2 regions of the Rhodoferax aquaticus genome follow, and region 2 is predicted to be linked to the other one. Evidence: predicted binding sites of a transcription regulator. Region 2 holds the regulator's gene; the other holds the start of a gene.
What was found. The regulator FliA, encoded in region 2, starts transcription of late flagellar genes. The targets are predictions, from matches to a motif close to CTAAAGTTTNNNNNNNNNNNGCCGNTA.

Region 1: the regulator FliA is predicted to act here: its motif matches at 13,107-13,133, upstream of fliD (flagellar filament capping protein FliD).

What each region holds. Positions count from the first base shown of each region.
Region 1 is NZ_CP036282.1:867,274-881,810, forward strand. Features, by position in the region: gene EXZ61_RS04100 (sensor histidine kinase) at 1-707, shown strand, start outside; gene slmA (nucleoid occlusion factor SlmA) at 762-1,454, shown strand; gene EXZ61_RS04110 (TetR/AcrR family transcriptional regulator) at 1,564-2,244, shown strand; gene EXZ61_RS04115 (acyl-CoA dehydrogenase C-terminal domain-containing protein) at 2,290-4,086, shown strand; gene EXZ61_RS04120 (DUF2147 domain-containing protein) at 4,132-4,566, shown strand; gene EXZ61_RS04125 (3-hydroxyacyl-CoA dehydrogenase/enoyl-CoA hydratase family protein) at 4,581-6,980, shown strand; gene EXZ61_RS04130 (DUF4442 domain-containing protein) at 6,991-7,530, shown strand; gene EXZ61_RS04135 (acetyl-CoA C-acyltransferase) at 7,542-8,738, shown strand; gene EXZ61_RS04140 (alpha/beta hydrolase family protein) at 8,835-9,710, shown strand; gene EXZ61_RS04145 (acyl-CoA thioesterase) at 9,707-10,546, shown strand; gene EXZ61_RS04150 (enoyl-CoA hydratase) at 10,597-11,361, shown strand; gene EXZ61_RS04155 (SDR family oxidoreductase) at 11,536-12,366, shown strand; gene fliD (flagellar filament capping protein FliD) at 12,409-13,095, opposite strand; gene EXZ61_RS04165 (lysozyme inhibitor LprI family protein) at 13,353-13,709, shown strand; gene EXZ61_RS04170 (P-loop NTPase family protein) at 13,811-14,305, shown strand; gene EXZ61_RS04175 (nuclear transport factor 2 family protein) at 14,343-14,537, opposite strand, start outside.
Region 2 is NZ_CP036282.1:4,145,474-4,160,010, forward strand. Features, by position in the region: gene flhA (flagellar biosynthesis protein FlhA) at 1-1,253, shown strand, start outside; gene flhF (flagellar biosynthesis GTPase FlhF) at 1,250-2,686, shown strand; gene EXZ61_RS19130 (P-loop NTPase family protein) at 2,679-3,482, shown strand; gene EXZ61_RS19135 (RNA polymerase sigma factor FliA) at 3,482-4,198, shown strand; gene EXZ61_RS19140 (hypothetical protein) at 4,267-4,641, opposite strand; gene flgM (flagellar biosynthesis anti-sigma factor FlgM) at 4,685-5,002, opposite strand; gene flgA (flagellar basal body P-ring formation chaperone FlgA) at 5,096-5,830, opposite strand; gene flgB (flagellar basal body rod protein FlgB) at 6,044-6,475, shown strand; gene flgC (flagellar basal body rod protein FlgC) at 6,502-6,906, shown strand; gene EXZ61_RS19165 (flagellar hook assembly protein FlgD) at 6,922-7,590, shown strand; gene flgE (flagellar hook protein FlgE) at 7,642-8,922, shown strand; gene EXZ61_RS19175 (flagellar basal body rod protein FlgF) at 8,946-9,686, shown strand; gene flgG (flagellar basal-body rod protein FlgG) at 9,692-10,474, shown strand; gene EXZ61_RS19185 (flagellar basal body L-ring protein FlgH) at 10,490-11,203, shown strand; gene EXZ61_RS19190 (flagellar basal body P-ring protein FlgI) at 11,377-12,447, shown strand; gene flgJ (flagellar assembly peptidoglycan hydrolase FlgJ) at 12,449-13,396, shown strand; gene flgK (flagellar hook-associated protein FlgK) at 13,412-14,537, shown strand, end outside.

The DNA.
Region 1 (14,537 bases), 1.5 Mb from region 2:
CACTTGCCGGCCTGCAGGCCCAAGTCGAGGCATGGGCTCAAACCGTGAATGGTGGAGGGCAAGCCGACTGGAGGGACAGAGCGGTGGGGATGCATGATCCCTCCACGCAGGGGGCGCTAACCCACGTTACCTTGCGCGCAGAGCAAGTACTCAAGCTGAGAGATGCAGCTAGGCGCACTTCACAGTTGGCTAATCAGCTGTTAGCGCTGTCGCGTGTGGATGCGCGCAGTGCATACATGCAGCCCATGCAGCGGGTTGACTTGCCGCAATTGTGCGAGGCGCTGCTGGAGCATTACCTCGACATTGCCGCTCGCAAAAATATTGACCTTGGCTTAGAGCTGCATCCTGCACACGTCAGCGGCTACGAGTGGCTGCTTCGCGAGCTGTTGTCCAACCTGTTGGATAACGCACTGAAATACACACCGGCATCAGGGCGTGTGACCCTGCGTTGCGGCACAAGCTATCTTGCAGAGTCCGCGCAAACGCATGCGTTTTTGGAGGTGGAAGATGATGGCCCAGGCATTCCAATGGGGGAGCGTGCATTCGTGTTGGAACGCTTTTACCGTATCCAGGGTGTTGAGGAAGAGGGCAATGGATTGGGCCTAGCGATCGCTCAGGAGGTCGCGTTGCTGCACCATAGCCATTTGCAGCTCAAGACAGGCGGCCAAGGGCAAGGGCTGCTGGTTCGTTTGGAGCTGGCAACGTAGCCTTTCGCCGCCAAGGGCTGTGCGAGAATCTTCCGAAGCTCAACCCCAATCACCATGTCTGACACGCCCACCACCATTCTTGACGAAAGCACTGCCCAAGCGCTGGACATACCGCAAGAGATTTCGCCTCCAGCCGTGGGGCGAAAGCGCCCCAAACCAGGTGAGCGACGGGTGCAGATCCTGCAGGCATTGGCGACTATGTTGGAGCACCCGGATGGTGAGCGAATCACCACAGCCTCTTTGGCCGCCAAACTCCAAGTTAGTGAAGCGGCCTTGTATCGCCACTTTGCGAGTAAGGCGCAGATGTTTGAGGGGCTGATTGACTTCATTGAGCAGTCGGTGTTTACGCTGGTCAATCAAATCGTTCTGCGCGACGCCGGTCAAAGTGAGGGGTCGCACGGTTTGGGTTTGCGGCAGGCGGCCACGATTGTTGCCATGCTGTTGCAGTTCGCCGAAAAAAACCCTGGGATGGCGCGTGTCATGGTCGGCGACGCATTGGTTTTCGAAAACGAACGTCTGCACGCCCGAATGAACCAATTTTTCGACAAAGTCGAGAGTTCGTTGAAGCAGTGTTTGCGTGCCGAGGCCGTCGACCATGCGGACAACGCACCCAAGGTGGACGCTGCGTTGCGAGCCTCTGTCCTCGTTTCCTTCTCCATGGGGCGCTTGCAACGCTTCGTTCGTTCAGGCTTTAAGCGTTTGCCGACCGAAAAGTTGGATGCCTGCCTGCATTTAATGCTCGGGTAAACCCGCTGTGGGCTTAGATGAAAAGCCCTAGAGCCTGAGATTGTTTTTGCGGTGATTGCAGAAATGCTGCAAAATAGCACGATCGTACTATTTTGTGAGTTCCTGCCTCATGTCTTCGCACCCTGCAAGCGTCCCCTTAGAGCGCATATCGCCGGTATCGGCTGTGCGCTCCCAATCCGCACGCGCTTCGCTGAAGGGTCAACAAACCAAGGCGGTTATCGTCGAAGCGGCTTTGGGGCTCGCCACGCAAATTGGCCTTGAAGGCCTCAGCATTGGCGTTCTGGCCGAAGTCACGCGCATGAGCAAGTCAGGCGTTTTTGCCCACTTTGGCTCCCGCGAAGAGTTGCAAATCTCTGTCATACGTGAGTACTTCAGCAGGTTTGAGCAAGAAATCTTCTACCCCGCCTTGCACGAGCCACGGGGGCTGCCGCGTGTCAAAGCACTCTTCGGGAACTGGATGAAGCGCGTTGCCGTAGAGATTCAGTCGGGCTGCATATTCATCAGCGGCGCGGTTGAGTTTGATGACCGCCCAGGCCCTGTCCGTGATGCCCTGGCGACTTCCGTACAGACTTGGCTCAACGGACTGCACAGAGCGGTCGTGCTTGCCAAGCAATGTGGCCATCTGCGGCCAGATGCCGATGAGCAGCAAATGGCATTTGAGATTCATGGCCTTATCTTGGCGCTCCACTATGAGGCCCGGTTTCTCAAGAACCCGGGCTCTATCGAGCGCGCCAACGCAGGCTTTCAAAACATTCTGGTGCGTTATGGCGTGGATGCCTCAACCGCCTAAGCCCAAGCAACCCTTCATTCCCCAGTTTCCTAAGGAGTAAACAGCATGCCTACTTACAACCCACCCTTGCGTGATATGCAGTTTGTGCTGCATGAAGTGCTCAAAGTCTCTGATGACTTCAAGCAGATTCCTAAGCACGCCGATATCGACGCCGACACCATCAACGCAGTGTTGGAAGAAGGCGGCAAGTTCGCCGCTGAAGTGGCCTTCCCCCTGAACATCAGCGGCGACGCAGAAGGCTGCAAGATCGACCAAACTACCCACGCGGTCACCACACCCAAGGGCTTTAAAGAAGCCTACAAGCAATACATCGAAGGTGGCTGGGCTGCACTCGGCTGCGCGCCTGAGTTCGGCGGCCAAGGCTTGCCCTATGTTGTGAATGGTTCGTTCTACGAAATGCTCAACAGCGCCAACCAAGCCTGGACCATGTACCCCGGCTTGACCCACGGCGCGTATGCTGCCTTGGAAGCTCACGGCACACCTGAGCAACAGGCGACCTATCTCCCCAAAATGACGACCGGCGAATGGACTGGCTCCATGTGCCTGACCGAGCCGCATTGCGGCACTGACTTGGGCCTGATGCGCACCAAAGCCGAGCCACAGGCCGACGGCACCTACCGCATCACCGGCAACAAGATTTTCATCAGCGCTGGTGAACACGACATGACAGACAACATCATCCATTTGGTGTTGGCACGCTTGCCCGATGCGCCTCCCGGCATCAAAGGCGTGAGTTTGTTCATCGTGCCCAAAGTGTTGGTCAATAAGGACGGAAGCTTGGGCGAGCGCAATGGCATCTACTGCGGCGGCTTGGAGCACAAAATGGGCATCCACGGCAACGCGACTTGCCAAATGGTGCTGGACAACGCTGTAGGCACCATGGTGGGCCAGCCCAACAAGGGCATGCAAGGCATGTTCGTGATGATGAATGCCGCACGCTTGGGCGTGGGCAACCAATCTCTGGGCTTGACCGAAGTGGCTTACCAAAACGCTTTGGCCTATGCCAAAGACCGCATCCAAATGCGCTCTTTGACGGGCCCTAAAGCCAAAGACAAGCCCGCTGACCCCATCATCGTGCACCCAGACGTGCGCAAGATGTTGCTCACCGCCAAAGCCTATGCTGAAGGTGGCCGCGCACTGCAAGCCTATTGCTCGATGTTGCTGGAAAAAGAGCACAACCACCCTGATGAAAAAGTGCGCAACGACTCCGGCGAAATGCTGGCCATGCTCACCCCCATTGCCAAGGCTTTCCTGACCGACAACGGCCACATTGCAACCAACGCGTGCATGCAAGTATTTGGCGGCCATGGCTTTATCAAAGAGTGGGGTATGGAGCAGTTTGTGCGTGACAACCGCATCAACATGATTTACGAAGGCACCAACACCATTCAGTCATTGGACCTGTTGGGCCGCAAGATCTTGGGTAACAACGGCGCCACACTCAAAAAGTTTGGCAAGTTGGTAGGTGCTTTGGTGGCCGAAGAAGGCGTGAACGAAAAGATGGCTGAGTTCATCAACCCCATCGCGGTGTTGGGTGAGCAAATGACCAAGTTCACCACCGAGATCGGCTTCAAAGGCTTCCAAAACCCCGACGAGGTAGGGGCTGCTGCGGTGGACTACTTGCGCGTGGCAGGCCACCTGGTGTTTGGCTATTTCTTTGCACGCATGGCCCAAGTCGCATTGCGTCAAATTGCAGCAGGCAACACAGACCCCTTCTATGTCGCTAAGCTGCAGACTGCGCGTTTCTACTTTGCCAAGCTTTTCCCTGAAACCGCAACCTTGATGCGTACTGCGCGCGCTGGTTCCAAAGTACTGATGGACACCGACGCCGTATTCGCATAAAGCCCGCTACGTCCTTTTCACACTTTTACAACGAGGAGACTACAAATGGTTCGTTCAGCATGGTTTATCGCTTTGGGTATGTGTTCTGTGTCTGCCATGGCGCAGATGACCCCTGTGGGGCTTTGGAAAACGATTGACGACAAAGACGGCACCGCCAAGTCTGAAATCCGCATCGTCGAGAACGATGGCGTCATCTCCGGCAAGATTGAAAAGGTGCTCGACCCCAAAGCGCGCCCTGACGAAAAATGTGTGGAATGCAAGGACGACCGCAAAGACCAACCCATGGTGGGCTTGGAAATCATCCGTGGCCTGAAGAAGGCTGACGGTAAAGACTTGTGGGAAGGCGGCACCATCGTGGAGCCAAGCTCCGGCAAGACCTACAAGATGACCATGACTCCCATCGAAGGTGGCAAAAAGATCGAAATGCGCGGCTACATCGGGTTCTTCTACCGAACCCAAGTTTGGATCCGCGTTCAATAAATTGAGGAAGAGTTATGTCCCGCTTTCAAGTTCGTAAAGTCGCCGTACTGGGCGCTGGCGTGATGGGTGCGCAGATTGCAGCGCACCTGGTCAACGTCAAAGTGCCTGTGGTGCTGTTTGATTTGCCCGCCAAAGAAGGTCCTAAAAATGGCATTGTCAGCAAAGCCATCGACAACCTGAAAAAGCTCAAGCCCGCACCTCTGGGTGTGGTCGAAGACGCTGCCTTGATTGGTCAAGCCAATTACGAAGAGCACCTCGAGCAACTGCGCGACTGTGACCTCATCATCGAGGCCATAGCCGAGCGCATGGACTGGAAGCTGGACCTCTACACCAAGATTGCCCCCTACATTGGCGCCCACACCATCGTGGCGTCCAACACCTCGGGGCTGTCGATCACCAAACTGTCTGAGGCGCTGCCCCAGGACATCAAACCCCGCTTTTGCGGCATCCATTTTTTCAACCCACCGCGCTACATGGCCTTGGTGGAGTTGATCAACACCCCCACCACCGAAGGCGCTTACCTTGACGCGCTGGAAGGCTTTGTCACCAGCACCCTGGGCAAAGGCGTGGTGCGTGCCAAAGACTCTCCCAACTTCATTGCCAACCGCGTGGGCATTGCAGGCATGTTGGCCACCATGAAAGAGGTGGAAAATTTTGGCCTGTCCTACGACGTGGTGGACGACCTGACTGGCAAAAAGCTAGGCCGCGCCTCCAGCGGTACCTTCCGCACGGCAGACGTGGTGGGCCTGGACACCATGGGCCATGTGATCAAAACGCTGCAAGACACCTTGAGCTTGGAGACCGATCCTTTCTACGAAAGCTTTGCCACCCCCACCGTGCTCAAAACCCTGCTGGAGATGGGCAACCTCGGTCAAAAGACCAAGGCGGGCTTCTTCAAAAAGGTGGGCCGTGAGGTGTTGCGCTTTGATGCCGCTAGCAAAGACTATGTCGCCGGTGGCCAAAAGGCGGACGAGGTCTACGCACGCATGCTCAAAAAGCCTGCTGCCGAGCGCATGAAGCTGCTGCGCAATGCCGAAGGCAAGCAAGGCCAGTTCTTGTGGGCCATTTTGCGCAACAGCTTCCACTACGCCGCCATCCATTTGGCATCGATTGCGGACAATGCCCGCGATGTGGATTTCTGCATGCGCTGGGGCTTTGGCATGAAGCAAGGCCCGTTTGAGCTGTGGCAAGAAGCCGGCTGGCTCGAAGTGGCCAAGATGGTGCAAGAAGACATTGACGCAGGCAAAGCCCTGTGCAAAGCGCCTTTGCCTGAATGGGTGTTCAAAGGCCCTGTGGCCGACGCCGGTGGTGTGCACACACCTGCCGGTTCGTGGAACCCCAGTACCGGCACCTTTGTGCCAGTGCGCCAGCTGCCCGTGTACCAACGCCAGCACTTCCCTGAGAGCGTGCTGGGCGCCAAAGCCCCGCAAGCTGAAACTGCGGGCAAAACCCTGTTCGAAGACGAATCCATTCGCCTGTGGACCTTGGACGACCAAGTCGTCATCGCCAGCATCAAGACCAAGATGCACGCCATCGGTGGCGGAGTCATTGAAGGCTTGTTGCAAGCGCAAGCGCTGGCTGAAAAAGACTACCAAGGCTTGGTGATCTGGTCGCCCGATGAGATGTTCTCCGCAGGCGCAGATCTGCAGTCCATGCTGCCCGCCTTCATGATGGGCGGCGCCAAAGCCATCGACGGTGCCGAAGCCGAGCTGCAAAAAGCCATGCTCAAGCTGCGCTACTCCAATGTGCCGGTCATCTCCGCCATTCGCGGCTTGGCTTTGGGCGGTGGTTGCGAACTCGCCATTTACTCCAGCCGCCGTGTGGCGGCTATGGAAAGCTATATCGGTCTGGTGGAAGTGGGCGTTGGCTTGGTTCCCGGGGCTGGCGGGCTCACCTATATTGCGCGGCGTGCTGCAGAAAATATAGCAAGCTCCACAGGCAAAGACTTGGTTCCTTTCTTGACCGAAGGCTTTACTGCCGCCGCCATGGCCAAAGTGGGCACCAGCGCGCTGGATTCCCGCAAGCTGGGCTACCTGCTCGACAGCGACATCGTGGTGCCCCACAAAGACGAGCTCTTGTTTGTGGCCATCAACGAAGCCAAGTCCATGTACGCCGCAGGCTACCGTGCGCCGCACAAGCGCCAGTTTGCCGTGGCGGGGCGCAGTGGTATTGCCACCATCAAAGGCTCATTGGTCAATATGCGTGACGGCGGCTTCATCAGCGCCCACGACTTCCACATTGCCAGCTTGATTGCTGAGGTGGTGTGCGGTGGCAATGTAGACGCGGGCACTTTGGTCACTGAGGAATACCTCATGGCCTTGGAGCGCAAAGCGTTTACCTCGCTCTTGACCCACCCCAAAACCCAAGAGCGCATCATGGGCATGATGTCCACCGGCAAACCGGTGCGCAACTGAGATGGTTGCCGTGTCTAGCACTGCGCACACCGCAGGTTCTACGCCCGAGCAAGCCAAGCCCAACCGCTTGGTGCGCTCGCTGCGCCAGCTTGACCAAGTGCCGCGCTTTGCCCGTGCTTGGGCGCGCAACGTGGTGCTGCGCCGCGCGGTGCCCTTTACCGGTACCGCAGGCTTGCAGTATGTAGAGATGGCGCCGCACCGCGTTGAGATTGCCATTGCCAACGAGCGCCGCGTGCAAAACCATATCCATGGCGTGCACGCCGCCGCCATGACGCTGCTGGCTGAAACCGCCACCGGCATGGTGGTGGGCATGAACGTGCGTGACGACTGCCTGCCGCTGGCCAAAGAGCTCAAGGTGAGCTTCAAAAAACGCACCCAAGGCGCCATGCGCGCCGTGGCGGTGCTGACCGATGCGCAGCGCGCACTCATGCAGCAAACCGACAAGGGCGAGGTCACCGTGGCGGTGCACGTCAGCGACGAATCCGGCGCGCAGCCGATTGAATGCGAATTTATCTGGGCCTGGATACCGTCCGGCCCACGCAAGAATTGAAGGAGTCCTCCATGAAACAAGTTCAAGAAGCCTACATCGTTGCGGCCACCCGCACGCCGATTGGCCGTTCCCACCGCGGCTTTTTCCGCAACACCCGCCCTGACGATTTGTTGGTCACCGCGCTGCGCGCCGCCTTGGCGCAAGTGCCCACGCTAGACCCGCAAACCATTGAAGACCTGATCTGCGGTTGCGCCATCCCCGAGGGGCAACAAGGCCTGAACATCGCCCGCATTGGCGCCGTGTTGGCGGGCTTGCCCACCAGCGTGGGTGGCATCACCGTGAACCGCTTTTGCGCGTCGGGCTTGTCGGCTGTGCAAATGGCGGCTGACCGCATCCGTGTGGGTGAGGCCGACGTCATGATCGCCGCCGGTGTGGAAAGCATGAGCATGGTGCCCATGATGGGCAACTCGCCATCTCTCTCACCCACCATGTTTGACCATGACGAAAACATCGGCATTGCCTACGGTATGGGCCTGACCGCTGAGAAGGTGGCCAACCAGTGGAAGATCAGCCGCGACGCGCAAGACGCCTTTGCCGTGGAGTCCCACAAGCGTGCCTTGGCCGCCCAAGCGCGTGGCGACTTTGCTGCCGAAATCACCCCTGTTGAGGTGGTGGACCGCAGCCCCAACCTGGAGACTGGCGAAGTCATTGAAAAGCGCCGCACCGTGAGCTTGGACGAAGGAGCCCGCGCCGATACCAGCTTAGAAGGCTTGGCTAAATTGAAGGCCGTGTTCGCTGCCCGTGGTTCGGTCACCGCAGGCAACAGCTCGCAAACGTCAGACGGCGCTGGCGCCCTGATTTTGGCCAGCGAAAAAGCGGTCAAGCAACATGGCTTGAAGCCACTGGCCCGCTTTGTGAGCTTTGCCTCCAAAGGCGTGCCTCCTCACATCATGGGCATCGGCCCGATTGAAGCCATTCCAGCTGCCTTGCGCTACGCCGGGTTGACCCAAGACGCGATTGACTGGATTGAGCTCAACGAAGCCTTTGCTGCCCAGTCGCTGGCCGTGGTCAACACCCTGGGGCTGGACCCCGCCAAGGTCAACCCCATGGGCGGCGCCATTGCGCTGGGCCACCCACTGGGCGCTACCGGTGCTATTCGCTCCGCCACGGCGATTCACGCCTTGCACCGCCACAACCTGAAATACAGCATGGTCTCCATGTGCGTAGGCATGGGCCAAGGGGCTGCCGGTATCTTTGAGCGGGTCTAAGCCGCTCACAGCAAGGGCCACCTGCGGGTGGCCTTTTTGTTGCCAGCGTCAGTGGAGCAAGGGGCAAGCGCCCAAGTCACGATAACGGAGTGCGCAGTGGAAACTTTGCAACTGGAAAGCGACAAGGGCGTGCACATTGCCCTGCGGGTGTTTGCACCCACAGGGCCTGCCCATGGCAATGTGGTGGTGGCCAGCGCCATGGGCGTGCGCCAAGATTTTTATACGCCGTTTGCCCAATGGCTGGCTAGCCAAGGCTGGCGCGTCACCACCTTTGACTATCGAGGCATGGGCGACTCCAAACCCAACACGCCGCATGGCGGCCTCCAAGGCTTTGACGCTGATCTCAACGACTGGGCGCGCGACTACGCCCATGTGGTGGACCACGCCCACGCGGCCATGCCCGCAGCACCGCTCTACCTTTTGGGCCACAGCCTGGGCGCGCAGCTGCCGGGCCTCTTGCCCAACGCCCACAAGGTCAGCGGCCTGATCAACATAGCCGCCGGTAGCGGCTACTGGCGCGACAACGCGCCGCAACTCAAGCGCGGCGTCTTGCCGTTTTGGTACCTCATAGTGCCGCTGGCTACGCGCCTGTGTGGCTACTTTCCGGGCAAGCGTTTGGGCATCATCGGCAATGTGCCGGCAGGCGTCATGCTGCAGTGGCGCAAGTGGTGCTTGAACCCCGAATACAGCGTAGGCGCAGAGGGCGAGGCTGTGCGCCGCAGCTATGCACAAGTCCGCTTTCCCATGGTCGCACTGGCCATGGCCGACGACGAGATGCTGACGCTGCGCTCGGTACAAAGCTTGTTGGCGCTGTACAGCAATGCCCCGCATGTGTTGCGCAGCGTGGAGCCTGCTGAGGTCAACCTGCGCCGCATCGGCCACTTTGGCATGTTTAAAGAAGAGCAGTTGGGCCGCATGTGGCCGCAACTGCAGCAGTATTTGCAGCAGTTTTCAGAAGGAGCTTTTGCGTGAGTTTGCATTTGTTTGACGAAGCCCTGCGCCTAGAGGCGCAGGCCGATGGCAGCTACCTAGGCCACACCCACCCGGCGTGGCACAACATGGTGGGGCCGTTTGGTGGCATCACCGCTGCCACCATGGTCTCGGCCATCACCCAGCACCCAGAGTGTTTGGGCAGCCCCGTGTCGCTGACGGTGAACTTTGCGGCAGGCATCACCCCCGGCGCCTACACGCTCAACCTGCGTGCCGCCCGCACCAACCGCTCCACCCAGCACTGGGTGCTAGACATCACGCAAACCCAGCCCGATGGCAGCAGCGCCACCGTGCTCACCGGCACCGCCATGACGGCGCTGCCGCGCGACACCTGGGCACTGAACGACAGCCCCATGCCGCAAGTCCCCGGCCCAGAGGGCATTGCGCCCGTGCCCACGCCTGAGGCGCTGGTATGGCTGGCCCGCTATGAGCTGCGCAATGTCAGCGGCCCCTTGCCCGCCAAGTGGGATGGCCGCGTGGCCTCGGACGACCATCACACCGCCAGCCAAAGCCAGCTCTGGGTGCGCGACCAGCCCGCCCGGCCTCTGGACTATCCGGCCGTCACCGCCATGAGCGACATCTTCTTCCCCCGCGTGTGGCTGCGCCGCGCCCACATGGTGCCTGCGGGCACCGTGTCGCTCACGGTGTATTTCCATGCCAGCGCGCAGCAACTGGCGCAAGCGTCTGACGACTATGTGCTGGCACAAGCCCGTGCCCAAGCCTTTAGCAATGGGTTTTTTGACCAAACCGCCCAGCTCTGGAGCCACGCCGGTGCGCTCTTGGCGACCTCACACCAGCTGGTGTACTACAAAGAGTGATTTACAGTGCGTCCTCGCATTTTTCAGAACTTTAAGAAACGAGCAACACCATGTCCGACATCTTGACCCTCACCGCCGAAGGCGTGCTGACCATCACCATCAACCGCGTGGCGAAGAAAAACTCGTTCACCAAAGCCATGTACGCCAGCCTGGCCGACACCTTGGAGCAAGCCAAGGACGACAGCGCCGTGCGCACCGTGCTCATCCAGGGTGATGTGGCCATCTTCAGCGCGGGCAATGACATTGGCGACTTCTTGAGCAACCCACCGTCTACGCAAGACGCGCCTGTGTTCCGTTTCTTGCGCGCGATTGCCACCTTTCCTAAACCGCTCGTCGCTGCCGTGTGCGGCCCAGCGGTGGGCATTGGCACCACCTTGCTGTTCCATTGCGACTTGGTGTACGCCGGTGACAACGCCGCCTTCTCCATGCCCTTTGTGAACCTGGGCCTGTGCCCCGAAGCGGGCTCTAGCCTCTTGGTGCCGCAAATGATGGGCTACCACCGCGCCGCCGAAGCGCTGCTCATGGGCGACCCCTTTATGGCCGAGGCTGCGCTCGAAGTGGGCTTGGTCAACCGCATCTTGCCGCCCACCCAAACCAATGAAATCGCCCAAGCCCAGGCGCGCAAGCTGGCCACCAAACCCTTGGCGTCTTTGTTGGAAACCAAGCGCCTCATGAAGAAGGGCCAAATGGCCCAGGTGCTGGCCGCTATCGAAGAAGAGGCTGCCTCCTTTGGCCGCATGTTGCAAGAGCCTGCTGCCAAAGAAGCCTTCACCGCCTTCATGGAAAAGCGCCGCCCCGACTTTTCTAAGGCCTAAGCATGGGCCCGCAAGGGCCTGAGTTCGCGGCGTTTAGTGGCGAAAAGTGCTGCTGGCGCCCATGGATATTGCGCAAGCAGCTATTAAATGTGTAGTGGCCTGCGCGGTTACGGCGCCCCCAGCGCCAGCACCGCCCACCAAGGGCGGGCTTCTATAACGTAAGGAGACAGACCCATGGCATCACTCGCAGGCAAAACCCTGTTTATCACTGGCGCGTCCCGCGGCATCGGCTTGGCAGTGGCCAAGCGCGCAGCGGCAGACGGCGCCAACATCGTCATCGTGGCCAAAACCACCGATGCCAACCCCAAGTTGCCCGGCACCATCTACAGCGCAGCCGCTGAGATCGAAGCCGCTGGCGGCAAGGCCTTGCCCCTGTCGGTAGACATTCGCGACGAAGCCGCTGTGCTGGCCGCCGTGGCCAAAGCGGTAGAGATCTTTGGCGGCATCGACATCTTGGTCAACAACGCCAGCGCCATCAGCCTCACCAACACCGAGGCCACGCCCATGAAGCGTTTTGACCTCATGAACGGCGTCAATGCACGCGGCACCTATATGTGCACCATGGCCTGCTTGCCGGAGCTCAAAAAGTCAGCCAAAGCAGGGCGCAACCCGCAGGTGCTCACCATGTCGCCCCCCTTGAACATGCAGGCGCACTGGTTCCAAAGCCACACCGCCTACACCATGGCCAAGTACGGCATGAGCATGTGCACGCTGGGCCACTCGGCCGAGTTCAAAAAGCACGGCATTGGCGTTAACAGCCTGTGGCCCCGCACCGCCATTGCCACCGCTGCTATGCAAATGATTCCGGGGGTAGACGTGGCCCTGTGCCGCACCCCCGACATCATGGCCGACGCGGCCTACGCCATCCTCACCAGCAGCGCTGGCGCCACCGGCAACTTCTATTTGGATGACGAGGTGTTAGCCGCCCACGGCGTGACCGACCTAGACCGCTACTCCGTCACCCCCGGCACCACCAAGTTTGTGCCCGACTTGTTTATTGATTGAGTGAGAGCGTTGGCCAGGCCCGCAGCCTGGCTGCACAGGCGTTTACGCCTGATTGGCCATGTACGCCATGACCTTGCTCATGGCGGTGGCCTGCGTTTGCAAGGTGCCAGCGCGGCGGGTGAGCGAGTCGAGTGAGCCCGCCATGGTGCCGTCCTTGGCCAGCTCTTTGGTGGCCACCGTGTTGATTTGCCCGCCCACCTTGGACATGGCCGCGCGCACTTTGGCGGGGTTGGCTTTGAGCGCGGCGTCCAACTTTTTGTCATCCACCGTTACTGTGCCATCGCTCTTAAGCACAAAGCCCATGCCACGCATGGCGTCGGCCGTGGCGGTGTCGGTCTTGATGGCGCGGCGCAAGTCCATGCCTACGTTGAGTGCGCCGCGCGCCTCGGATGTCATGCCAGCTTTGTCTGCCGTGGTGCGCGCTGCACCCAGCGACGCGTTGTAAGCCGCTGCCAGCTTGGCCACCGCTGCTTTGAGCTCCACATCGCTGGCTGTGCTGGGCAGCCCCGCCAAGGCCTTGGCCGCCAATTGCGTGTCAGACACGGAAGACTTCAAACGCCCAAACGACGACAGCTGCGCCGAGGTGCTGTCTATCTGCGCCTGCAAGCGGCTTCCCGCTCTTTGCAAGGGGTTGCTATTGCCCGCCACCGCCGAACTCGCCTTAGCCCCCGAGGTGCTGGACTTGTTCAAGCTGCTGGCGTGGCTGCTAAGGACGTCTGAGATGTTCATGGTCTGCCAAGGATAGGCAGCTCCGGGAAAAGCTTGAGGGGGAAAAGAGGGGGGAAGAGGGGGTATTTGTAGGGGGGCGCGATGGCCACTAAGCCACAACTTATGTGGCGGACTGGGTCAAACACACTGCCTTGCTCGGGTATAAATCAATGACTTACAGGTTTAGGGAGCGAAACCATGACCAACAGCGATCTTGTTCACAAGACAGGTTTCACTTCTACATCAAGCTGGGCCTCTTGAAGCCGTACGCCTGCGCCATGAAGAAGTTGACGATCTCGACTGCACTTGCGCTGCTCACATTTCAAGCAGTCGCTGCTTCCTTTGATTGTTCGAAGGCTTCAACATACGTTGAAAGAACCATTTGCACCGATGCGCAACTTGAAAGGCTCGATGTTGCATTGGCGGAAAATTACAAAGGCATGCTCGCTTCCGACTTCGGCGGTTCTAGGAAGTTGTTGCAAGAAGAGCAACTGAGGTGGCTGACACAGAGAAATCAATGCAAAACCGCAAAGTGCTTGATCGATGCATACCGAAAGCGAGTCGATGAAACTTGCGACTATGGAGTTGTGACAGGGGTGCACCCTGTGTGCACGCCATCTGAAGACATCAAATGACAGTTGGCGCTTCGCTGTTCTTCGTCCCTAGGCCCAAGCCCAGGGTTTCACCGGAGCTGCGCCAGAAGCCGAACAGCTCGTTGACTTCAACGCCTTAAGCTATGAAAACCCTCATTTTTGGCAACTCTGGTTCAGGCAAGAGCACCTTAGCCAAACACCTGAGCCAAGCACATGGCCTTGCACATTTGGACCTGGACTCCATCGTTTGGGAGCCCGGTAAGGTTGCGGTACAGCGCCCCATGGACGCTATCCATGCATCGCTGGCGGAGTTTCTGGTGGCCCATCAAAGCTGGGTGATTGAGGGGTGCTACGGCGAGCTAGTTGAAGCGGCATCGGCCCAATGCACGGAGCTGGTATTCCTGAACCCCGGGCGTGAGGTGTGTCTCACGCACAACCGGTCCCGCCCTTGGGAGCCGCACAAGTACGCTTCCAAAGAAGCACAAGATGCCATGCTGGAGAACCTTCAGGCCTGGGTGGCTGGCTACTACGAGCGACACGACCCATGGTCGTACTACGCACACCGCCGCATCTTCGACGCATTTGCGGGTGCAAAGAGCGAGCGTGAAAGCCCGGCTGAGGCAGTTACACCGAAGTGAGTTTGGGCGCAGCAACCTCCAGCGCTGGGGCTAGGGTTTAGCTACCACTCACAAACCAAACCTTGGCAATCCCCTGTTCCGTCACTTCATAGATAGCCGCCACTTCCATGGCTTGGTCTTGCACGCCAGTCACGCGTTCATGGTCTATGACTTTGTTGCCGAAGACCATGCGGTTGACGAGCTCGGCGTGAAGCTGGGGCAGGTTGAAGCGGTGGGTGCGGTAGTGTTCGGT
Region 2 (14,537 bases):
TCGGTAAACAAATTGTGGGACAGATGTTCGCATCCCCCAAGGTCTTAGGCATTACAGCAGCCATCATGTTCATTCTGGGCATCATCCCGAACATGCCACACATGGTGTTTTTGAGCATATCTGCGGTGCTTGCCTATGGCGCGTGGTTGCTTGCCAACAAGCCACCTCCTGCGGATCCCCAAGCTGCGGCACCGGCACCTGTGAGCGATGGTGAGGCCTCGTGGGACGACCTACAACCTGTGGACCAACTGGGCCTGGAGCTTGGCTACCGCCTGATTGCCTTGGTCGACAAAACACGCCAAGGCGACTTGCTGACACGCATCAAGGGCGTGCGGCGCAAGTTTGCCCAAGAGGTAGGCTTTCTGCCCCCTCCTGTGCATGTACGCGATAACTTGGAGCTTAAACCCAGTGCCTACCGCATCACCTTGCGCGGAGTGATCGTCGGCGAAGGCGAGGCCTTTCCCAATATGTACCTCGCCATCAACCCTGGTGGGATTACTACGCCTCTGATTGGCACCGCTACCACCGACCCAGCGTTTGGGCTTCCCGCGCACTGGATCGACGACATGCAAAAAGAAGCAGCGCAAATGGCCGGGTTTACGGTGGTTGATTCCGAGACTGTGATGGCCACCCATTTGTCACACTTGATGCAAGTACAGGCATCCAAGTTGTTAAGCAGAACTGAGACACAACAGCTTGTAGAACACGTAGCGAAGTTGGCGCCCAAATTGATTGAAGAGGTAGTACCCAAAATGGTCTCCGTTGCTGTATTCCAGAAAGTCCTGCAGCTGCTGCTGGACGAGTCTGTGCACATCCGCGACATACGCACCATCATTGAGTCCATTGCCGAACATGCCACAACCGTGAGCGACCCTGCCGAGCTGGCGCGTCGGGTGCGAGTGGCTTTGTCTCCCGCCATCGTGCAGCAAATCTATGGCCCTGTGAAAGAGCTCAACGTCATCGCAATTGACCCGGGCCTTGAGCGTTTGCTGGTCCAGGCTTTGGGCAACAACAATGGCCCCGCTTTGGACCCTGGCGTTGCAGACATGCTCACACGCACAGCGGCCGAAACCGCCATGAAACAAGAGGAGATTGGTGTCCCCGCCTGCTTATTGGTGCCAGACCAAATTCGCAGTGCCATCTCCCGTCTAGTGCGGCGCGTGGCACCAAGGCTTCAGGTGCTCTCGCACAGTGAGATTCCAGAGACCCACACTATCCGTATCGGCCCCATTTTGAGAGGTGCAACATCATGAACATCCAACGTTTTACCGCACCCACCTCGCGCGAGGCACTCGCAAAAGCCCGTCTCGTATTTGGAGAGGGCACTTTGATTCTGTTTAACCGCCCGACAGAAAACGGGGTCGAAGTCGTCGCCACCGCTGAAGAAACTCTGGAGGCACTCGACCGCGGGGAAGGGTTAGACGGGGGCAAAAAAATAAGCCTTGCGCGCAATGGCGCGCCGCCCACGTACCAGCAGGTGGCAAGCAAGGTAGAAGATGACGCCAGCCAGCTGTCCATGAGCACGCTGTCCTTTCAAGACTATGTGCGTGAACGCATGCTCAGAAAGCGCAGCGAGAGCGCGCCCGCCGAGCCCGTTGCGCCGATCAAGACCGTCAAAACAGTGGAGCGGCCTAGGGCTGCATCTGCCCACGGGTTTGAAATACTGGAATCACCACAGCAAGCAAAACCTGCTGCGCTCCGCAAAGTACCGACTCTGACCAACACAACAACTGGTTTGCCCAAAGAGATCGTGACGGAACTGCACGCCATGAAGGAGCTGATTGAAGACAAGTTCAACACCTTGGCATGGTTGGGCCAGGCCCGCCAAAACCCCATTCAGTCCAACATGATGCTCAAACTCATACGGGCTGGTTACTCGCCTACGCTGGCACGAACGATCCTGGAACGCATGCCAGAAGAGATGGATGCATCACAAACCGTGCGCTGGGTCATGGACGTGCTCGAACGCAATCTGCGCACCGACGCAGATGCGCCGGCCATTCAAGAAGAGGGCGGCATCTTCGCGCTGATTGGAGCCACCGGAGTTGGCAAGACAACCACCGCAGCCAAACTCGCAGGCATATGCGCGCGCACCAACGGACCCAGCAGCGTCGGTTTGATTACGCTAGACACTTACCGCATTGGAGCGCAAGAACAACTCCGGGCCTACGGAAAGATGCTCGGTGTGGTGGCGCACCTCGCGCATGACCGCGCCGCCTTGCAAGACCTACTGGGACTGCTATCCAACAAGAAATTGGTGTTGATCGACACCACAGGCCTCGCACCACGCGACCCTCGCAAACGTGAAATGCTGGATCTGTTGGAGCTACCAGACATCAAGCGCCTACTGGTACTGAATGCTGGCGGTCATGGGGACACGCTAGAAGAAGTTGTTTCCGCATTCAAAACACCAGGCAGCCCCCAAGTTATCTTTTCGAAGATCGATGAAGCGGTCAAACTAGGGCCCGCCATTGACGCAGCCATTCGCCACCAGCTAACCGTGCGCGGCGTGACCACCGGGCAGCGGGTCCCTGAGGACTGGGAGCCTGCCAATGCCTCCAAGCTTGTGCGCGCCTCCATGCGCGCAGCTACCACCTCCGCCTTCGACCCCAAAATTGGAGATCTCAATCTTTTCTTCAACCCTGCTGCGTACGCACCTGCCAGCAAGGGGGCATTTGATGCTTGAAAAACCATTGAACCAAGCCGCAGGCTTGCTGGAACTTGCCGAACCGCCGGCACCTAAGCTCATGGCGGTGGTAAGCCATGGGGACGAGCAATCTGAGCTCCCCCTACTTTGGCGACTATGCGCCGCATTGGTTGACTTTGGCTATGCTGTCACCGTACTCGATGGAACAACCCGAGAGTCCGAGGCCAATCCAGGCCTAGAACAATACCTAGAAAACGGCTACTGGACGTCCGACGACAAAGAAGACGTGCCCGCATGGAGCATCATTCCGGCGGGCTTGGGTTTGCGTAGCCTAGGAAGCATGGCGGACTCGCAAGCCCAAACGCTCGCCTACTTGCATCAGCTTTTCCAAAACGAGGGCATTGTTTTGATCTACGACAGCGCAGACTGCTTGGTTCCTCTGCTGTATGACACAGGCATCTCCCCATTGCTGGTACTCACGCCCTTGCGCTCGTCGCTCATTACTAGCTACCGCTCTTTGAAGCACTTGTTGCTTAACGGACGGCTAGAGCCTACCATTGTGGAAATGGCGCATCGGCAAGGTGCACTCCCACCGAACAAGTTGGGCAACGTAGCCAACAGTCTGACCGAATGTGCCAAAAACTTTCTGGGCTATGGGCTGACGGCCCTGCAAATTGAAGCGCCTTTTGATGACGACAGACCGTGTGTAGACATTCAAAACTTAGCACTTCGCATGCTGGAAAACACCTTGCAACTTAGCGCTGATTGTGTAAGTCACCCCGCTCAAGCCGGTTCACTGGCCCACACGAGTGGCCAACGCGTTGGGAGCCATTGATGTACACCGCAAAAGGCCAAATGGATCGCAACGCGCTGATCAAACAATACCAGCCGCTTGTTCGACGCTTGGCACACCACATGATGGCCAAGCTCCCCGCCAGTGTGGAGGTGGATGACTTGATTCAAGTGGGCCTGATTGGACTATCCGACGCGCTCACACGTTACGAGTCAGCGCAGGGCGTTCAGTTTGAGACCTTCGCCACCCAGCGCATTCGAGGCGCCATGCTTGACGAGCTGCGCGAAAACGACTGGATGTCCCGAGGCTCTAGAAAAAGCCAAAAAGACATTGAAACAGCCATGCGCAAGTTAGAGCACCAGTTGGGCCGCAGCCCCGCTGAATCAGAGATTGCCAAGGAGCTAGGCATGAGTTTGGGTGACTACCAGTCTCTGCTTGGCAAAGTTCGTGGCACGCAGCTGGTGTATCTAGAAGACATGTCACGCCGCAATGAAGACGACGACACCTTCTTAGATCGGCATGTGGCGGATACGGATGCAGACCCTCTCAACATGCTACGCGATCAACGTATTCGCGCAGCTTTGGTTGCGGCTATTAAGGGTCTACCGGAACGGGAGCAGCACATCATGAGCATGTACTACGAACAAGACATGAACCTCAAGGAGATTGCCGCAGTGCTAGACGTCACGGAGTCCCGCGTGTGCCAACTGCATAGCCAATCCATTGCCCGGCTGAGAGCCAAAATGCGCACCCACTAAGACCGAAAGCACACCGTTACACCCATAAAAAAACCACCCAATGGGTGGTTTTTTTATGGCCTGGCTGATCAAGCCATGGCACCCCTCTTTGCACCCACACTCGAACTGCCATAAGGCCCAATCACTGGGCTATAGGTGGTGCGCTTGGCAGATGGCATCAAGATTTGCAAACCTTGCTCCACAAATGCAGCACGCCTGAGTAAGTTCTCGCGCAACACCGAAATACCAGCCGCCAACAGGTGCAGCCGCTCAGCATGGCGCAGCTTGTCCAAACGATTGCGGCCTAATTCGTCCACCAATTGAAGCAATTCCACTGCGCCCTTTTGCAAACTCACGCTAGCGAGCTGAATATCGTCCGAGCTGCCTGACAACAAGGCCTCAGAAGCTTGGGAGAACTGAAGCTCCAGTTGGTCTAACTGAAGTGACACAGGGTCATTCAACATGTTTGCGAACCTTCAACGTGTTTGGCAGGCGGCTGCTGTGGGCTCAACTTGTGGTGCGTTTGAGCATCTCTTGTGCGTTGGACAACAACTTGTCGGCAATCGCTTCAGCGTTAACTTTGTAAGTGCCTTGCTCAATTTGCGTGCGCACTTTTGCAACCTTCTGGGTATCGACCTCCGCCACGTCCGCTTGCTCCAGCGCGCGCGCTTGGGTGGATACCGTTACCGCAACTCCAGCCGACTTGGTGCTGGCGGGAGCATTGGCTTGCGTTTTTGCGGTCGATGCCGCCCCTGCCTTTTGGGCTGCGGGCGCATTAACTTGAGACACAAGAGCAGGAAGTTCTGAGGGTTGACCTATTTTCATCACGTTCTCCAAAACTACGATAAGCGTAGCCTCGTACGAGTGTTATCGGCCGGGCTGCAACGTACTTTAGCTTTTTTTTGAAAAGACAGGGCTTTACAGGTCAATTCTTACTGTATGGACATCCATCACTACCCCGGTCGCCACGCGGCCATTGTCCATCCGCACGCGGGCGGGTTGCCCCAAGATTCCAGCGGAAAGTGCCTGGGCGTCGGAAGAGATCGAAAATCCGGGGCCTTGCGCTACCACCCGCACTTGCGCGCCGGCTTGAAATACTTGCGCTGGCTTCACCATGCCTTGGCGTAAAGTTTGCCCAGTGCCGAGTTGGCGGGTTGCCACCTGCCCCACCCAAGCGGAGCGGTCGGTTAGCACAGGAGAAACTTCTTCCGCCCAATCTACCTCGGTCTCCACCATATCAGTGGGACCAATCACGGCACCCGATGCCACCGGGTTTTTTACAACCCATGCAGTGCCTAAGGCTTTGACTGTGGCGGGCATGGTGACATTCCAGCGCACCATGCCGTCCATGCAGCGCACACCGACCCGGGTCTTGCCCCACAAACGCAAGCCTACTGGCAAGTAGGCCTCCACGTTGCCGCAAGGGGCCAACTTCAAGCGACCATCGATACCCCCTACGGTGACTTCGGTACGCACGGCTGTTCCAGAAGCTGCCACATTGCTGGCAACCGCTGCACGTGCCCAAGTTTCCACCGCGGCTTGCAAGTCACTGTAGTTGGGGACCTGCGCCTGCACATTCAGGCAAGCCCCCGCTAGCGCCAAGCCAAGCGCGAGCGGCAGTGCGTGGGTGAGGCGGTTGCGAAACGGTGTCATAACAGTAGTTTTTAGGGTGGAGAAACTTGAAGTTCGCGCTTGTTCCAATAGCGCACTGGGCCAATGTAGGCGCAAGCACACGAACCATTTAACGCAAAAGCACGCCTTTCCACCGCCAATTCACAGGCTCAAAAATTCAAGTTTTTCCCATAATCGATTCAACGCTTTGCATGCCCTTGTCGTGCATCAGCGGTTTTGATGATGGGGTGACTTATGTTTGCCAATTTGACACAGGCCTTGGACTTCCAAGGCAAAGCTTTGGTGCTTCGCTCTGAGCGTCAGCGCGTCATTGCCAGCAACATTGCCAACGCTGACACGCCCGGTTATGCGGGCCGCGACATCAACTTCAAAGAAGCCATGAATGCCGCTGAAGAGTCCGCCGCACTGGCGCCAACACCCGCCAGAGGGGCCACGAGCGAAGGCACAACCCATCCCAACCACATACCACTGCAAAGCACCATGGACAAAGCTGGTGGCCCCAAGCTCAACTACACCATACAAACCCAACCTGCCATGGATGGCAACAGTGTGGACCTGGACCGCGAACGCGCCAACTTCGTGGACAACTCGGTGCGGTATGAGGCCACCCTTCGCTTCATTAACGGCAGTTCTAAAACACTCTTGAGTGCCATTCAAGGTCAGTAGGCAAGTTTCGCCCTAGGAGTCAGACCATGTCCATGTTTAGTATCTTCAATGTTTCGGGCAGTGCGATCAGTTCGCAATCGCAGCGACTCAACGTGGTGGCCAGCAATCTGGCCAATGCGGATGCGGTTGCTGGGCCTGATGGTCAAGGCTACAAAGGGCGCCAAGTGGTCTTTGAGACCGTGCCCATGGGCTCAGACGCATCTTCCGGCGTGAAGGTGAGCGCCATTCGCGAAAGCAATGAACCCATGAAACGGGTGCACAACCCCAGCCATCCGTCCGCGGACGCAGACGGCTACGTGCTCCAGTCCAACGTGAACCCGGTGGAGGAGATGGTCAACATGATCTCTGCCTCACGCTCATACCAAAACAACGTCGAAGTCATGAATACCGCCAAGACCTTGATGCTCAAAACCCTGCAAATGGGTCAATAAACCGAGGACGCGACCATGGCAACGACCACACCCGTGACATCCAAAGACCCCATCGCCGCATTGGCCGATGCTGGAAACACCAAGAAGAAAACTGGCCAAAGCGATGCCGATGCTTCGCAAGACCGCTTCTTGAAGCTCTTGGTTGCGCAGCTCAACAACCAAGACCCCATGAACCCCATGGACAACGCACAAATGACCAGCCAGCTGGCGCAGATCAACACGGTATCAGGCCTGACCCAACTCAATGAGACGGTCAAAACCTTGGGCAGCCAGTTTTCTGAGCTTCAAGTCATGCAAGGGTCCAGCATGATCGGTCGTGACATCTTGATTCAAGACAACAAGCTCTCCATCACTAACGGTGTCGCAAAAGGCACGATCGAACTGCCTAGCAACGCAAGCAAGGTGTCCGTGGAGATCATCAGCCCGGGAGGCAAGTTGGTCGACACCCTCAATTTAGGCGCGAAAAGCGCAGGGCGCAATGACTTTACATGGGATGCATCCAAGTACGCCGCAGGCGGAACACCCACCTTCAAAGTCACAGCCACGCAGGGTAATGACGCCATGACCACCACCGCCTACTCGCGCGACACGGTCGTATCGGTGGGCACCAACAACGGTGCCATGAGCTTGCAAACCAAAGGCCGCGCAGCGGTGGCCTATGCCGACATCAAAGCCATTTTGTAGCGTGTTTCTAACTACCACTGCCTGACCCGTCCATCGTTCAAGGAAACTACCATGTCATTTCAAACCGGGCTTTCTGGCCTCAATGCCTCGGGCAAGCGCCTAGACGTGATCGGCAACAACATTGCCAATGCCAACACCGTGGGCATGAAGGTATCGCGTGTAGAGTTCAACGAATTGGTAGCCTCTGCGCTAGGGCCCAGCGGAGGTGGCGGTGCGGGTGGTGGTATTGGTGTCGCCGTAGGCGCTGTGTCGCAACAGTTCTCGCAAGGCACGATCAACATCACGGGCAATTCACTGGATGTCGCCATTAACGGTGGAGGCTTCTACCAAATCACCCAGAAAGACGGCTCACCCGCTTACACACGCGATGGCCAGTTCAAACTGACCAACACCGGGGCGATTGTCACCAACTCAGGTGCCAACCTCATGGGCTACCCCACCACGCTGCTGGGCGTGACCACCAGCACCACAATTCAAAAGCTCACCGTTCCCACCGGTGCGCCCATTCCCGCAAAAGCCACCACCGCAGTCTCTGCCGAGTTCAACTTAGACTCGCGCGCTGCCATTGCTGCCACAGCAACCCCTCCGGTACCGATTGGAACGTATGGAACCACCCTCACAGGCTATGACTCACAAGGCGTACCGGTCCCTATTGACCTCTACTTCACCAAAGTGGGCGCAGACAAATGGGACATTTATATGCCAGACCCCTTGTCCACCACTACGACCCCCTTGCCGCCCAAAGCCGTTACCGGATTGAACGCTGTGCCGCCGTCACCCTCTGTCAGCTTTGACATCAACGGCAAGATTACTGCGCCGCTCACCCCCATCGACATCAAGCTGTATTCCCAGAATCCCAATGTCAATCTGGCCAGCACGCCACCGGGCCAGTTCACCGCAACACTAGACATCAAAACGGCATCCCAGTACGGCACCCCCTTTGCCGTCTCAAGCCTCACCCAAGACGGCTATACCGCGGGCAACCTAACCGCGGTCACCATCAACGACCAAGGTGTCTTGACCACCCAGTACTCCAACGGTCAAACCCAGGCGCGCGGCAAAATTTCCTTGGCTGACTTTCGCAACGTGCAGGGTTTGGTCCCGATTGGAGCAGGCGCATGGACCGAATCCGCCGCATCTGGCCAACCCATTCAAGGCTCGCCCGGCACGGGTAACTTTGGCAAGCTGCGCTCAGGGGCGACCGAAGACTCCAATGTGGACCTGACCGCGCAGCTCATCGACATGATGACCGCCCAGCGTGACTACCAAGCCAACGCCCAAACGATCAAGACGCAAGACCAAACGCTTAGCACCTTGGTCAATTTGCGCTAACCCGCTTGTAACGAAAGCCCCTTATGGACCGCCTTATCTACACCGCCATGACAGGCGCCAACGCGGCGGCGAGTCGGCAAGCCGTGCTGTCCAACAACTTGGCCAATGCGTCTACGCCGGGCTTTCGCGCGCAGCTCGCCACCTACCGTGCGGTCCCCTTGCGCGGGGACGGAGCAACTACACGCGTCTTTGCACTGGAAGCGACAGCGGGTCACTCAGATCTGCCTGGACCCGCCATGCGCACCGACCGTAGCCTGGACGCCATGGCCACCGGCAACTCATGGTTCACCGTGCAAGGCTTGGACGGCACCGAGGCCTACACCCGCAGCGGGCATTTCGAAGTATCGACCGACGGCACATTGGTCACAGGCAGTGGCCTGCCTGTGCTCAACAACGGGGGGTCACCCATCACGGTGCCACCCGGGGCCGAAGTATCCATTGGGCATGACGGCGGTGTCAGCGCCAAGGTGGGCAACCAACCCGCCAACGCCATTGGCCGCCTCAAACTCGTGAGCCCCAACGCCGACGACCCACTCAAGCGCAGCGACGACGGCTTGTTCAGAAGCCTATCCGGAGACCCGTTGAACAACGACGACAACGCACGTCTGCAAGTGGGTGTGCTTGAGGGTTCCAACGTCAACCCGATCGAAGCCATGGTGGGAATGATCCAAACCGCCCGTCAGTTCGAAGTACAAACCCGGCTGATGCAATCTGCGGAATCGAATGACCGCTCTGCCGCCCAGCTCCTAGGCTTGCAAGGATAAACACCATGATCAACTCCCTCTGGATCTCTAAAACCGGCATGGAAGCCCAGCAAATGCAGCTGGACGTGATTTCCAATAACTTGGCCAACGTATCCACCACGGGCTTCAAAAAATCGCACGCGGTGTTTGAAGACCTGATGTACCAAAACCTGCGCCAAGTGGGCTCCAACACGTCGGAACAATCCACCCTGCCCACAGGCCTGCAGATTGGTTTAGGTGTTCGCACCGTAGCCACCAGCCGCACGTTTTCTCAAGGCAATGTGCAGCAGTCCAATAACAACTTGGATGTTGCGATCCAGGGCAATGGTTTCTTCCAGCTAACGATGCCTGACGGCACCATTGGCTATACCCGCGATGGGTCTTTCCAGATCGACAACCAAGGCCGCATGGTCACCACGACGGGCCTGCCCGTGCTCAACGGCATCACCATACCAGCGAACGCAACCAGCGTCGCCATCGGGTCTGATGGCGCAGTCACCGCGCAGATTCCGGGCACGGTCAACCCCCAACCGATTGGCACCATCACACTGGCCAGCTTTATCAACCCCGCAGGGCTAGAGCCCAAAGGGCAAAACGTCTTTGCCGAGAGCACGGCCTCTGGGCAACCGAACGTAGGGACGGCTGGCGCCAACGGCATGGGCACTGTGATGCAGGGTTTCTTGGAAACGTCCAATGTGAACGTGGTGCAAGAGCTGGTCACCATGATCCAGACCCAGCGGGCGTATGAAATGAACTCCAAAGCCATTCAAACCTCAGACCAAATGCTGCAAAAACTTGGACAGCTCTAGCCCCAGGAGACCTACATGCCACACACTCAACCCCTGAATAAATGGCCGCGCTGCTTCAGAACAGCCATGGCCTTGGGCGTGGCGTGGGCCTGTAGCGCCTGCCAAACCTTGCCACAAAAAGTGGCTGTGGATTTTGCAGAACCTAAAGTCGCAGCGCCCATGCCCAACGCTGCAGCCGAAAGCAAGCCTGCAACCGGAAGCCTTTACCAAGCTGCAGGCTACCGCCCCTCTTTTGAGGACCGCAGGGCGCGGCAAGTGGGCGACACGGTGACCGTGCAAATTGTGGAAAACGTGACGGCCAGCCAAAAGTCCACCTCCACCGTGAACCGCACGTCATCGATTGACTCGTCCATCAAAGCGCTCCCCCTCCAAACGGCACCGGGCTTGGGCAAGTTTGACGTGGGTGCCGCCACCAACAACAACTTCTCAGGCAAAGGCGGCACTGAAAGCGCCAACACATTCACGGGCTCCATCACCGCAACCGTGATCGAAGTGCTCCCCAACGGGCATTTGGTGGTGGCGGGTGAAAAGCAGATTGGCGTGAACCAAAACGTGGATGTGTTGCGCTTCTCCGGCACGGTGGACCCACGCTTGGTACAACCGGGCAGCGTCGTGTCGTCCACCCAAGTGGCCAATGTGCGCATTGAGTCCAAAGGGCGAGGCGCCCAAGGTGAAGCCCAGACAGTTGGCTGGCTATCTAGGCTCTTTTTAAGCCTTCAACCCTTCTAAAGAATTCAACAATAGTGCCGAGGGTGATGGGTCTTGTCGGACCCAGCCCAAGCCGATTGCAGCATATGAAAACCCCTACTGCCATTGCCCCCCATGCAGGCCAATTGCGCAGCGGCCCCCAAGGTTACGCGCGTAGCGTACTGGTGCTGACCTTGCTGAGCCTTGCGCTGTGCATGGGGCTTGCAGGTACCGCACAAGCAGCGCGGGTCAAAGAAGTGGCGGCCATCGAGGGTGTGCGCAGCAACCAGCTCACGGGCTTTGGACTCGTGGTGGGACTAGAGGGTACGGGCGACCAAACCACACAGATGCCATACACCACGCAAGGTTTGACCAACTACATGCAGCAGCTGGGCATGACACTCACGCCGGCGGCCCTGACCCAGCTGCAACTAAAGAACGTGGCGTCCGTGTTGGTCACAGCACAACTCCCCGCATTTGCGCGGCCGGGGCAGTTGCTGGACATTAACGTCTCCTCCTTGGGCAACGCCAAATCACTCAAAGGTGGCACCCTCATTGCCACGCCGCTCAAAGGCGCTGACGGGGAGGTGTATGCACTGGCGCAAGGCAACCTCATTGTGGCCGGCGCTGGTGCGGCCGCAGGTGGCAGCAAGGTCACGGTCAACCATCTGAGTGCGGGGCGTATCCCTGATGGGGCCCAAGTAGAGCGTGCTGTTCCCACCGCACTTCAGTCGGGTCCCAACGTCAACCTCAGCCTGAACGCAACCGACTTTCAAACCGCCCGCAAAGTGGCGCAGGCGATCAACCGGCGCTTTGGCAACGGCGTAGCGCAGGCACTAGACGGACGGACCGTGCAAGTCAAAGCCCCCACAGACCCTAATGAGCGCGTGACGTTCTTGGCCGACATGGAAGAGCTGCAGGTAGACGGATCTGTAGCCGCTGCCAAAGTCATCATTAACTCCCGCACGGGCTCCATTGTGCTAAACCAAGCGGTCTCGCTGGGCCCTTGCGCGATCGCGCACGGCAACCTCTCGGTGAGCATTTCGTCTACACCCGTCATCAGCCAACCCAATGCGCTTTCGGGCGGCCAAACAGTGGTGACTGAAAAGTCCAGCATTGAAATCAAACAAGAACCTGGCAAGCTCATTCAGCTGCCTGCAGCACCCCAACTGGCCGATGTTGTTAAAGCTTTGAATGCTTTGGGCGCAACGCCGCAAGACTTGTTGGCCATCTTGCAAGCCATCAAGTCCGCCGGTGCGCTCAACGCTGAACTGGAGGTCATTTGATATGAGTTACGGCTCCATTCAAGGCAATTCAGCCGCCATAAGCTCTGGGCTTGCGGCAGACGCTCGCACACTCAATGCACTGAAGAACGACGCCAGCAAGGCCACGCCAGATTCGATCAAAGAAACGGCAAAGCAATTTGAGTCCTTGTTTATGCGTGAGCTCATCAAGAGCATGCGCGAGGCCACCGTCAAATCCGGCATGCTCGACAGCCCAGGCGGAGACCTAGGCACCGATTTGCTGGACCAACAATTTGCAGTTCAGATGTCTGGCCAACCAGGTGGCCTGTCGGACCTGATTGCGCAGCAACTCACCCGCCAAATGGGGGTGGCACCGGTCACCGCCAACACCAACGGCTCTGGCAACACCACTGGCGCGATCGAGACAAATGCCGACCCAGCCACCCTGAAGCTCACCAGCGAGCTCAAGCTCAAAACTGAAGCGCGCACGCAACCCACGACCGGCCGCCGCCCTACGGAGACTCAGGCGAACTTTGTGCGGCAACACTCTGACGTTGCCGCCAAGGTTGAAAAGGAAAGTGGCATTCCTGCCAGCTTTATGCTGGGCCAGGCGGGCCATGAAACCGGGTGGGGTCAATTCCAAATCAAAATGAAGGGTGGCGCGCTGGCCAACAACCTGTTTGGTATCAAGGCGGGGGCTGGTTGGACCGGCAAAGTAGCAGAAGTCACTACGACTGAATACATCGACGGGACACCGCAAAAGCGCGTGGCCCGCTTCAGAGCCTACGACTCAGTGGAAGACTCCTTCAAAGACTATGCCCGACTGATCTCTGAGAGCCCACGCTACGAAAAAGTACGCACCCAAACCGGCTCCGCACATGCCTTTGCCAGTGGTCTGCAAAAAGCGGGCTATGCCACCGACCCTGAATACGCCGCCAAATTGAGTCGCGCCATTCAAACTACGCAACAACTGCGCCGGGTGCAGGTCTAATGGCTTGAGACCACCATGGGCATCCTAAACATTGGGGTTCGCGCACTGCAGGCCAACCAGCTGGCATTGCAGACAGCGGGCAACAACATCTCCAACGTCAACACGGTTGGCTACTCTCGCCAGTCCGTGATCATGGAGACCGTGGAGGGCCAGTTCACGGGGGCTGGTTACATTGGCTATGGTGTCAGTGTCGTCACCATTCAGCGGAACTTGAACGAATTTTTAACCCGTCAATCCACCTTGGCGGGCTCCGTCAAAGCGGCGGACGTTACGCGTTCTGAGTACCTGAAACAACTGGAAGGTTTGTTCGAAGGCGGCAGTGGCGGTTTGGGTGCATCCGTCAATGAGATGCTCAACGCCTTCGCCGATGTGGCCAGCGCACCCACCGACTTGACCGCTCGCACCGTGGCACTCACCCGAGTGGACGAAGCAGCCGCCCGCATGCGCTCAAGCTCTTTGAAAATTGACGATCTGCAGCAAGGCCTTGCACAGGCCCTCACACAAAAAGTAGCGACCATCAACACCTTGGCCCAAAGCGTAGCGGAGGTGAACCATGAAATCATCAAAATCAATGGCAATGGCCAGTCGCCAAACGATTTGCTAGACCGCCGCGATCAACTGGTGCGCGAGATCAACCAGTACGTGCAAACCACGGGAATTGCATCGCAAGACGGGGGGCTCAACCTGTTCATAGGAGGAAGCCAAGCGCTTGTACTCGGTGTGCAGTCGACACCCATCGCCATCGTGGCTGACGAGTTTGGCGACATCACGAAAAGCAAGATCGCCATCAGCCGCAATGGGCAAAGCTTTACGTTGGATGAGAACACGCTGGGCGGCGGCGAAATTTCTGGCTTGCTGCGTTTTCAAAACACTGACCTCACGGAAGGGCGTAACCTGCTGGGGCGCATGACCTTGGCTGTTAGCACGGCCATGAATGACCAGCACAAACTGGGCTTGGACCTCAATGGTGCGGCGGGTGGCAATCTGTTCACACCGGCGACTTTTGGCACTAGCAACATTCGCATACCAGCCGCACCCGCTACGCTCAACACAGGTACCGGCGCCTTGGCGCTGGCCATTGCAGATGTAAGCAAGTTTGTGGCCTCTGACTACATGCTGCAGTTCACATCGGGGACCACGG